3 regions of the Peribacillus sp. FSL H8-0477 genome follow, and region 1 is predicted to be linked to each of the others. Evidence: a T-box and tRNA genes for the amino acid it is inferred to sense, from the RefSeq annotation. Region 1 holds a T-box; the other regions hold tRNA genes.
What was found. A T-box is a leader RNA that pairs with one kind of tRNA and senses whether it is charged. The one in region 1 lies ahead of alaS (alanine--tRNA ligase), so its partner is inferred to be a tRNA-Ala.
Positions count from the first base shown of each region.

Region 1 (3,250 bases):
CCCAATGACTGCGGTATTTGGAACGTGACAACCGCCGCAAAGCTCTAGACTATAATCGCCGATTTGAACAACACGAACTACCTTGCCGTATTTTTCACCAAATAGCGCCATAGCTCCCATTGCTTTTGCTTCTTCAATATCTTTTGTATCAATATTTACATTTAGACTCTGCCAAATTTTTTCATTAACAATGTTTTCAATTTGCTCAATCTCTTCTGGCTGAATTTGTCCAAAATGAGAAAAGTCAAAACGCAGACGCTCTGCTTGAACAAGTGAACCCGCTTGGTTAACATGCGTTCCAAGGACATCCTTTAAAGCTTGATGCATTAAATGCGTCGCTGTATGGTTTTTAATGATAGGAAGACGGTTAGCTTGATCGACAACCGAAACCACTTTCGCTCCCTGAACCAATGTACCAGCAGTCACCGTTACACGATGAAGATTTTGTCCATTAGGTGCCTTTTGAACGTCTAATACGGACAATTTAACATCTTCACTGACAATAACGCCTTTATCCGCCGTTTGTCCGCCGCTTTCTGCATAAAACGGTGTTTCACTTAAGATGACATGTACTTCTTCACCTTCATTAGCTTCCATCATTAATTCACCGTTTTGAACGATTGCCGCAATAACAGCTTCTGCTTCAAGCTGATCGTAGCCGACAAATTTACTTTCGACTTTGATATCGCCTAGCACGCCGCCTTGAATTTGCATAGAATCCACATCTTGACGAGCCGAACGAGCACGTGCACGCTGTGCTTCCATTTCTGATTCAAATCCAGCATGATCGACAGCCATATTTTCTTCTTCAGCATATTCTTCTGTCAACTCGATTGGGAAACCGTACGTATCATAAAGACGGAACACGTCTGAACCTTGAATCGTTGTAGAACCTTTTGCTTTTTCCTTTTTAATCACATCGGATAAAATGCCAAGGCCGTCATGCAAGGTTTCATGGAAACGTTCTTCTTCGTTTTTAATAACCTTAGCAATGAAAGCAGCTTTGTCTTTTACTTCTGGATAGAAGGCATGCATAACTTCACCGACAACCGGCACTAATTCAAACATGAACGGACGGTTAATATTGATTTGCTTAGCATAACGAACAGCACGACGCAGTAAACGACGTAACACATAGCCGCGGCCTTCATTTGATGGAAGCGCTCCGTCACCGACAGCAAATGCAACAGTCCGGATATGGTCAGCGATGACTTTAAATGCAACATCTGATGGAGTCCCTGTGCCATATTTCACACCAGAAATTTCTTCTGTTGCAGCAATAATCGGCATAAATAGATCCGTATCATAATTGGTTGCAACATCTTGAACAACTGAAGCCATCCGTTCAAGTCCCATTCCTGTATCAATGTTTTTCTTAGGAAGCGGTGTATATGAACCATCTGGATTATGATTAAATTGTGAGAACACCAAGTTCCAAACTTCTAAATGGCGCTCGTTTTCGCCGCCAGGATAAAGTTCTGGATCATTTGGATCGTCTCCATATGCCGGTCCGCGGTCATAGAAAATTTCTGTGTTCGGACCACTTGGACCTTCACCAATATCCCAGAAGTTTTCTTCTAAACGGATAATCCGCTCAGCAGGCAAGCCGATTTTTTTATTCCACAGTTCAAAAGCTTCTTCATCTTCAGGATGAATGGTTACAGCCAGTTTCTCTTTATCGAAACCAATCCATTTTTCGTCAGTTAAGAATTCCCATGCCCATGTAATCGCTTCTTCTTTAAAGTATTCACCAATAGAGAAGTTACCGAGCATTTCAAAAAATGTATGGTGTCGAGCTGTTTTACCCACATTTTCAATATCATTTGTACGGATTGCTTTTTGTGCATTCGTAATCCGTGGATTTTCTGGAATCACTCGACCATCAAAATACTTCTTCAATGTGGCAACACCTGAATTGATCCATAATAATGATGGATCTTCATGCGGAACTAGTGGAGCACTCGGCTCAATTGCATGTCCCTTTTCCTTAAAAAAGTCTAGATACATCTGGCGGATTTGCGCGCCTGTTAAATATTTCATCATTATTTCCTCCTTAAATTTGGGCACAAAAAAAACTCCCATCCCCTGACAGGGACGAGAGTTAGCTCGCGGTACCACCCTGATTATGGGCCAAATTCACGCACCCATCACCTTCATCAATGCCTTAACGCGGCGAAACGGCAGGAATTAGCTGCACTCCGGACTAGCTTTCTGTCGACTACATCGAAATTTCCTTTCAGCCAAGGGAAATCTTCTCTAAACATATGCACATCAACATACTTTTTCCATCATTGTGTTTACGAATTATAAAAGTTCTTATGTATTGGATTATATTCATCCAAAATTTATTTGTCAATCATCGAACTGACTAGATTGCGTTTTTCCGAAATGAATCTTCGCATGCAGCACAAAAGCCTTAAGAATGGCCAGCACAGGAACAGCAATAATTAGACCTGCCACGCCTGCAACTTCACCGCCAACCAAAAGTCCAAACATAATTAAAACCGGATGCATATGCAAACTTTTCCCCACAATCAGCGGCGATAGAATATTTCCCTCAAGAAACTGTAAAACAAGGACGATTACACCCACTATTATAACCATTTTCACAGAAATAGAAGCAGCAAGAATAACGGCTGGAACGGCACCAATAATGGGACCGAAATACGGAATCACATTCGTAATGCCAATAATCGTACCCAACAGCAACGGATACTCCATCCCAACCACCCAAAAAAGGAAAGCTGAAACCAACCCAATCGCTGCACAAACAAGAATCTGTCCACGGATATACCCGCCCAGTGACGTATCGACATCACGAAGAAAAGACATCCCTTGCTTTCTAAATTTTTTTGGAGTGATGTACCAGGTCATTTTTTTAATAGCTTGAAAATCTTTAATAAAGTAGAAAGCAAGAAATGGGATAAGAGCAATAAGCAGGAAAAAATCAAAGGCCCGGAGAAAATAGCTCATAATTGTACCAGCCAATGCCTCAAGTTTACTTTCGACTAAAGCAATCATTTCGTCGATCCGCTCATGAACGCCAAACGGCCAATGTGTGGTCTTGGCTTCAATCATCTTCATCCAGCCGCGATATTGTTCCGCCACAACCGGCGCACTTTCCGCCAGCTCCCCCACCTGCTTAATAATAACAGGAATCCCGCGGTACACCGCAAATCCAATCCCCCCAAAAAACAAAACATAAATCACCACAATCGACAGACCACGGCTCATCCCCTTCACATGAAGA
Region 1 is NZ_JBBODE010000001.1:1,216,647-1,219,896, forward strand. It holds gene alaS (alanine--tRNA ligase) at 1-2,040, opposite strand, end outside; T-box leader at 2,088-2,301, opposite strand; gene MHI18_RS06320 (AI-2E family transporter) at 2,353-3,250, opposite strand, start outside.

Region 2 (3,250 bases), on a different contig from region 1:
AGGAGCCTTTGAAACCGGAGCGCTAGCTTCGGTGGAGGCATTGGTGGGATACTACCCTGGCTGTATTGAAATTCTAACCCGCGCCCCTTATCGGGGTGGGAGACAGTGTCAGGTGGACAGTTTGACTGGGGCGGTCGCCTCCTAAAGAGTAACGGAGGCGCCCAAAGGTTCCCTCAGAATGGTTGGAAATCATTCGTAGAGTGTAAAGGCACAAGGGAGCTTGACTGCGAGACCTACAAGTCGAGCAGGGACGAAAGTCGGGCTTAGTGATCCGGTGGTTCCGCATGGAAGGGCCATCGCTCAACGGATAAAAGCTACCCCGGGGATAACAGGCTTATCTCCCCCAAGAGTCCACATCGACGGGGAGGTTTGGCACCTCGATGTCGGCTCATCGCATCCTGGGGCTGTAGTCGGTCCCAAGGGTTGGGCTGTTCGCCCATTAAAGCGGTACGCGAGCTGGGTTCAGAACGTCGTGAGACAGTTCGGTCCCTATCCGTCGTGGGCGCAGGAAATTTGAGAGGAGCTGTCCTTAGTACGAGAGGACCGGGATGGACGCACCGCTGGTGTACCAGTTGTCTTGCCAAAGGCATAGCTGGGTAGCTACGTGCGGACGGGATAAGTGCTGAAAGCATCTAAGCATGAAGCCCCCCTCAAGATGAGATTTCCCATAGCGTAAGCTAGTAAGATCCCTGAAAGATGATCAGGTAGATAGGTTTGAGGTGGAAGCGTGGTGACACGTGGAGCTGACAAATACTAATCGATCGAGGACTTAACCATTCGTTTTAATATTGTGCATTAACCTTCCTATTATCTAGTTTTGAAAGAACAAGAAATTTGTTCTTGAAAAATCCATAAAAAGATATTATAATAATAAATGTCTTTGATAAATGAATAATGTCTGGTAATGATGGCGAAGAGGCCACACCCGTTCCCATTCCGAACACGGAAGTTAAGCTCTTCAGCGCCGATGGTAGTTGGGGGTCTCCCCCTGTGAGAGTAGGACATTGCCAGGCAGATTCACTTTTAATTTTTATCTATCGAAGAGTTTTAGGAAACATTATACCATTCCGCAGTAGCTCAGTGGTAGAGCATTCGGCTGTTAACCGAACGGTCGTAGGTTCGAGTCCTACCTGCGGAGCCATGCTTCCATAGCTCAGTAGGTAGAGCACTTCCATGGTAAGGAAGAGGTCAGCGGTTCGAATCCGCTTGGGAGCTTACTAGTTTACTTGGAATTGATATGAAAATTAGTTAGGCCCCTTGGTCAAGCGGTTAAGACACCGCCCTTTCACGGCGGTAACACGGGTTCGAATCCCGTAGGGGTCACCACTTTATATATATGGAGGATTAGCTCAGCTGGGAGAGCATCTGCCTTACAAGCAGAGGGTCGGCGGTTCGATCCCGTCATCCTCCACCATGTTTTATTTTACACTTGCCGGTGTAGCTCAACTGGTAGAGCAACTGACTTGTAATCAGTAGGTTGGGGGTTCAAGTCCTCTTGCCGGCACTGTTTTTCTGGAGGGGTAGCGAAGTGGCTAAACGCGGCGGACTGTAAATCCGCTCCTTAGGGTTCGGCAGTTCGAATCTGCCCCCCTCCACCATTATAAAATCAATTAGTGGACAGTTATATATTTTCTCATTTAGGGGAATATATGATTACCACCTATTTTTTTGTCAGGTATACAATATATTGGGCTATAGCCAAGCGGTAAGGCAACGGACTTTGACTCCGTCATGCGTAGGTTCAAATCCTGCTAGCCCAGCCATATTATTATATGAAGTATCAAGTGCTCAGTTGTGAGTTTACGTTTGAATAGTAAACATATACATCTGACTTTTTATTTTGTTAATTAATATGAGCCATTAGCTCAGTTGGTAGAGCATCTGACTTTTAATCAGAGGGTCGTAGGTTCGAATCCTACATGGCTCACTTTTATGCGGAAGTAGTTCAGCGGTAGAATACAACCTTGCCAAGGTTGGGGTCGCGGGTTCGAACCCCGTCTTCCGCTCCATCTCAATCGTACATTACTGTACAAGAGGGGCCTTAGCTCAGCTGGGAGAGCGCCTGCCTTGCACGCAGGAGGTCAGCGGTTCGATCCCGCTAGGCTCCATACAAAAACCTTAAACCATTCTTTGGTTTAAGGTTTTTTTTGTATCTTTATACAACCTTTTGTTTTGTTGAACCATCTGCCTATATTGGTATAAAATGGTTTAAAGGGGTTGAGGAATTGAAGATAGAGAAAATAACAATCATTGGTCTGCCTATGGATCTCGGTCAAAATAGACGTGGGGTAGATATGGGACCAAGTGCAATCAGGTATGCCGAGGTAGTAGAGAAACTTGGAAGCTTAGGGATTGATGTAGAGGATTTAGGAGACATTACGATTGGAAGACCCGAACAGTTGGCTGCTTCAGAAACAAAGCTGAATAACTTGAAAGAGGTCACTGTCGGGAGCAGGGTGCTGGCAGAAAAAGTCGATGCTATTCTGGGTAAGAACTCATTTCCTCTTGTATTAGGTGGGGATCATTCAATTGCCATTGGAACATTAGCAGGAGCGTCAAAACACTATGAGAATCTGGGTGTGATTTGGTTTGATGCTCATGGCGATCTAAATACAGATGAGACGACGCCTTCTGGTAATATTCATGGGATGTCACTAGCAGTTAGTATAGGGCTGGGAAACGATGGGCTTGTAAACATCCATGGATACTCGCCTAAAATTAAACCCGAAAATATTGTCATTATTGGTGCTCGTTCTTTAGATGAGGGAGAAAGAGAATTAATAAGTTCGAAAGAGATTAAAGTTTTTTCGATGCATGAAATTGATAGACGCGGGATGGCAGCAGTAATGGAAGAGACTATTGCTTTCTTTAAAGATAAAACAGACGGTGTCCATTTATCAGTAGATATGGATGCGTTAGATCCGATAGATGCTCCAGGAGTAGGAACCCCCGTGTTGGGAGGAATCACATACAGAGAAAGTCATCTGGCGATGGAAATGCTTTCAGAGTCAGGTATTGTGACTTCTGCTGAATTTGTAGAAGTTAATCCTATCCTAGATGAAAAAAATAAAACAGCGACGGTTGCTGTTGCCTTAATGGGTTCTTTGTTTGGAGAAAAGTTAGTGTAAAGTAGATTACACTGCTTTTACATAATGCAAGACAATTAAACAGTAACTTCCTCGTTACTGTTTTTTGGTTAGATGAATATATTGAATGATTAAAGTATCCAGTTCTGCGCTGACCTCTACTA
Region 2 is NZ_JBBODE010000002.1:61,990-65,239, forward strand. It holds rRNA gene MHI18_RS12120 (23S ribosomal RNA) at 1-777, shown strand, start outside; rRNA gene rrf (5S ribosomal RNA) at 898-1,013, shown strand; tRNA gene MHI18_RS12130 (tRNA-Asn) at 1,067-1,141, shown strand; tRNA gene MHI18_RS12135 (tRNA-Thr) at 1,143-1,215, shown strand; tRNA gene MHI18_RS12140 (tRNA-Glu) at 1,252-1,326, shown strand; tRNA gene MHI18_RS12145 (tRNA-Val) at 1,339-1,414, shown strand; tRNA gene MHI18_RS12150 (tRNA-Thr) at 1,432-1,504, shown strand; tRNA gene MHI18_RS12155 (tRNA-Tyr) at 1,515-1,598, shown strand; tRNA gene MHI18_RS12160 (tRNA-Gln) at 1,689-1,763, shown strand; tRNA gene MHI18_RS12165 (tRNA-Lys) at 1,855-1,927, shown strand; tRNA gene MHI18_RS12170 (tRNA-Gly) at 1,935-2,009, shown strand; tRNA gene MHI18_RS12175 (tRNA-Ala) at 2,036-2,108, shown strand; gene rocF (arginase) at 2,232-3,128, shown strand; gene MHI18_RS12185 (aspartyl-phosphate phosphatase Spo0E family protein) at 3,183-3,250, opposite strand, start outside.
Region 2: it encodes a tRNA-Ala, which carries the amino acid that the T-box ahead of alaS (alanine--tRNA ligase) is inferred to sense. The anticodon was not compared.

Region 3 (3,250 bases), 430 kb from region 1:
TACGAAGGATATCTCGGAAATGATATTGACGGAAAAAACCGCAAAGCCTATCCGACTAGTCATCAAGAACACGAAGAAGAACTATTAGATAAAGAAAATAAGGAATCTAAGTTAGGTGACATTCCCTACAGAGAAAAAGACAGTTATCTAGATAAAAAGTAATAATTAAAATCCCCTGGCTGCACAGGGGATTTTTCTCTTTGGATGGAAGGAAGTTCTAAGATGAATGAGAAAGTTTTTCAAGAGGAGCAAGATACATGTTACATCTAGGTTTTAAATACTCTTTGAAAATAACGCTTACATATTAAACATAAAAAAAAGATGTACACAATGTGTATACATCTTTTAATATGACCCCTACGGGATTCGAACCCGTGTTACCGCCGTGAAAGGGCGGTGTCTTAACCGCTTGACCAAGGGGCCTACTGGCGGAGAAGGAGGGATTTGAACCCTCGCGCCGCTTACGCGACCTACACCCTTAGCAGGGGCGCCTCTTCAGCCTCTTGAGTACTTCCCCGTGGCTCCGCAGGTAGGACTCGAACCTACGACCGTTCGGTTAACAGCCGAATGCTCTACCACTGAGCTACTGCGGAACAATAATGGTGGGCCTAAATGGACTCGAACCATCGACCTCACGCTTATCAGGCGTGCGCTCTAACCAGCTGAGCTATAGGCCCATTATTGGAGCGGGTGAAGGGAATCGAACCCTCATCATCAGCTTGGAAGGCTGAGGTTTTACCACTAAACTACACCCGCAATATTAAATGGGGCGACTGATGGGAATCGAACCCACGAATGCCTGAACCACAATCAGGTGCGTTAACCACTTCGCCACAACCGCCAAAATAAAATATGGTGGCTCAGGACAGAATCGAACTGCCGACACAAGGATTTTCAGTCCTTTGCTCTACCGACTGAGCTACTGAGCCAATATGTAAATAATAATTTTTAAATAATAATGGCGGTCCGGACGGGACTCGAACCCGCGACCTCCTGCGTGACAGGCAGGCATTCTAACCAACTGAACTACCGGACCATTATGATTGCGGGGACAGGATTTGAACCTGCGACCTTCGGGTTATGAGCCCGACGAGCTACCGAACTGCTCCACCCCGCGATAATAATAATTGTACTAATCTAAATGTCACTGTTTTAAAAAATAATAATGGAGGAGGAAGGGGGATTCGAACCCCCGCGGGTTTTGACACCCCTGTCGGTTTTCAAGACCGATCCCTTCAGCCGAACTTGGGTATTCCTCCACAGTTGAAGATGGTGGACCTTGTAGGACTCGAACCTACGACCGGACGGTTATGAGCCGTCTGCTCTAACCAGCTGAGCTAAAGGTCCTCTAATTTTGGTAGCGGCAGAGGGGATCGAACCCCCGACCTCACGGGTATGAACCGTACGCTCTAGCCAGCTGAGCTACGCCGCCCAAATAGAAGATATATGTGTTATAAAAAATTGGTGGAGCCTAGCGGGATCGAACCGCTGACCTCCTGCGTGCAAGGCAGGCGCTCTCCCAGCTGAGCTAAGGCCCCAAAATTTCATGGTCGGGAAGACAGGATTCGAACCTGCGACCCCTTGGTCCCAAACCAAGTGCTCTACCAAGCTGAGCTACTTCCCGATAAAAAGTGCGCCCGGCGGGAGTCGAACCTACAACCTTCTGATTCGTAGTCAGATGCTCTATCCAATTGAGCTACGGGCGCATATTTAATTAAAAGATGGTGCCGAGGACCGGAATCGAACCGGTACGGTAGTCACCTACCGCAGGATTTTAAGTCCTGTGCGTCTGCCAGTTCCGCCACCCCGGCAAGGAACTAATAAGAATTGGAGCGGAAGACGGGGTTCGAACCCGCGACCCCAACCTTGGCAAGGTTGTATTCTACCACTGAACTACTTCCGCATATTAAGTGCGGGTGAAGGGACTTGAACCCCCACGCCTCGCGGCGCCAGATCCTAAATCTGGTGCGTCTGCCATTCCGCCACACCCGCGATAAAAAATGGTGAGCCATGTAGGATTCGAACCTACGACCCTCTGATTAAAAGTCAGATGCTCTACCAACTGAGCTAATGGCTCATAGATGTCTTGCAGCTTAAAATCAATATGATAAGCTTGTACATCCATAAAAATGGTGCCGGCAAGAGGACTTGAACCCCCAACCTACTGATTACAAGTCAGTTGCTCTACCAGTTGAGCTACACCGGCAGGTGTATAATAAAAATGGTGGAGGATGACGGGATCGAACCGCCGACCCTCTGCTTGTAAGGCAGATGCTCTCCCAGCTGAGCTAATCCTCCATATATATGCTTGGCGACGTCCTACTCTCACAGGGGGAGACCCCCAACTACCATCGGCGCTGAAGAGCTTAACTTCCGTGTTCGGAATGGGAACGGGTGTGGCCTCTTCGCTGTCGCCACCAAACATTTTCAATCTGACTTATATTATTATATAGTCTTTTTGAAATTTTGCAAGAACAATTTTACTTATTCTTTCAAAACTAGATAATAAGAAGGTTTTTGCATGTAATTAAAACGAATGGTTAAGTCCTCGATCGATTAGTATTTGTCAGCTCCACGTGTCACCACGCTTCCACCTCAAACCTATCTACCTGATCATCTTTCAGGGATCTTACTAGCTTACGCTATGGGAAATCTCATCTTGAGGGGGGCTTCATGCTTAGATGCTTTCAGCACTTATCCCGTCCGCACGTAGCTACCCAGCTATGCCTTTGGCAAGACAACTGGTACACCAGCGGTGCGTCCATCCCGGTCCTCTCGTACTAAGGACAGCTCCTCTCAAATTTCCTGCGCCCACGACGGATAGGGACCGAACTGTCTCACGACGTTCTGAACCCAGCTCGCGTACCGCTTTAATGGGCGAACAGCCCAACCCTTGGGACCGACTACAGCCCCAGGATGCGATGAGCCGACATCGAGGTGCCAAACCTCCCCGTCGATGTGGACTCTTGGGGGAGATAAGCCTGTTATCCCCGGGGTAGCTTTTATCCGTTGAGCGATGGCCCTTCCATGCGGAACCACCGGATCACTAAGCCCGACTTTCGTCCCTGCTCGACTTGTAGGTCTCGCAGTCAAGCTCCCTTGTGCCTTTACACTCTACGAATGATTTCCAACCATTCTGAGGGAACCTTTGGGCGCCTCCGTTACTCTTTAGGAGGCGACCGCCCCAGTCAAACTGTCCACCTGACACTGTCTCCCACCCCGATAAGGGGCGCGGGTTAGAATTTCAATA
Region 3 is NZ_JBBODE010000001.1:1,647,307-1,650,556, forward strand. It holds gene MHI18_RS08315 (TraR/DksA C4-type zinc finger protein) at 1-162, shown strand, start outside; tRNA gene MHI18_RS08320 (tRNA-Glu) at 352-423, opposite strand; tRNA gene MHI18_RS08325 (tRNA-Ser) at 427-517, opposite strand; tRNA gene MHI18_RS08330 (tRNA-Asn) at 519-593, opposite strand; tRNA gene MHI18_RS08335 (tRNA-Ile) at 601-677, opposite strand; tRNA gene MHI18_RS08340 (tRNA-Gly) at 683-756, opposite strand; tRNA gene MHI18_RS08345 (tRNA-His) at 766-841, opposite strand; tRNA gene MHI18_RS08350 (tRNA-Phe) at 854-929, opposite strand; tRNA gene MHI18_RS08355 (tRNA-Asp) at 960-1,036, opposite strand; tRNA gene MHI18_RS08360 (tRNA-Met) at 1,044-1,117, opposite strand; tRNA gene MHI18_RS08365 (tRNA-Ser) at 1,167-1,259, opposite strand; tRNA gene MHI18_RS08370 (tRNA-Ile) at 1,271-1,347, opposite strand; tRNA gene MHI18_RS08375 (tRNA-Met) at 1,356-1,432, opposite strand; tRNA gene MHI18_RS08380 (tRNA-Ala) at 1,463-1,538, opposite strand; tRNA gene MHI18_RS08385 (tRNA-Pro) at 1,548-1,624, opposite strand; tRNA gene MHI18_RS08390 (tRNA-Arg) at 1,633-1,706, opposite strand; tRNA gene MHI18_RS08395 (tRNA-Leu) at 1,723-1,811, opposite strand; tRNA gene MHI18_RS08400 (tRNA-Gly) at 1,829-1,903, opposite strand; tRNA gene MHI18_RS08405 (tRNA-Leu) at 1,912-1,992, opposite strand; tRNA gene MHI18_RS08410 (tRNA-Lys) at 2,002-2,077, opposite strand; tRNA gene MHI18_RS08415 (tRNA-Thr) at 2,131-2,206, opposite strand; tRNA gene MHI18_RS08420 (tRNA-Val) at 2,223-2,298, opposite strand; rRNA gene rrf (5S ribosomal RNA) at 2,307-2,422, opposite strand; rRNA gene MHI18_RS08430 (23S ribosomal RNA) at 2,537-3,250, opposite strand, start outside.
Region 3: it encodes a tRNA-Ala, which carries the amino acid that the T-box ahead of alaS (alanine--tRNA ligase) is inferred to sense. The anticodon was not compared.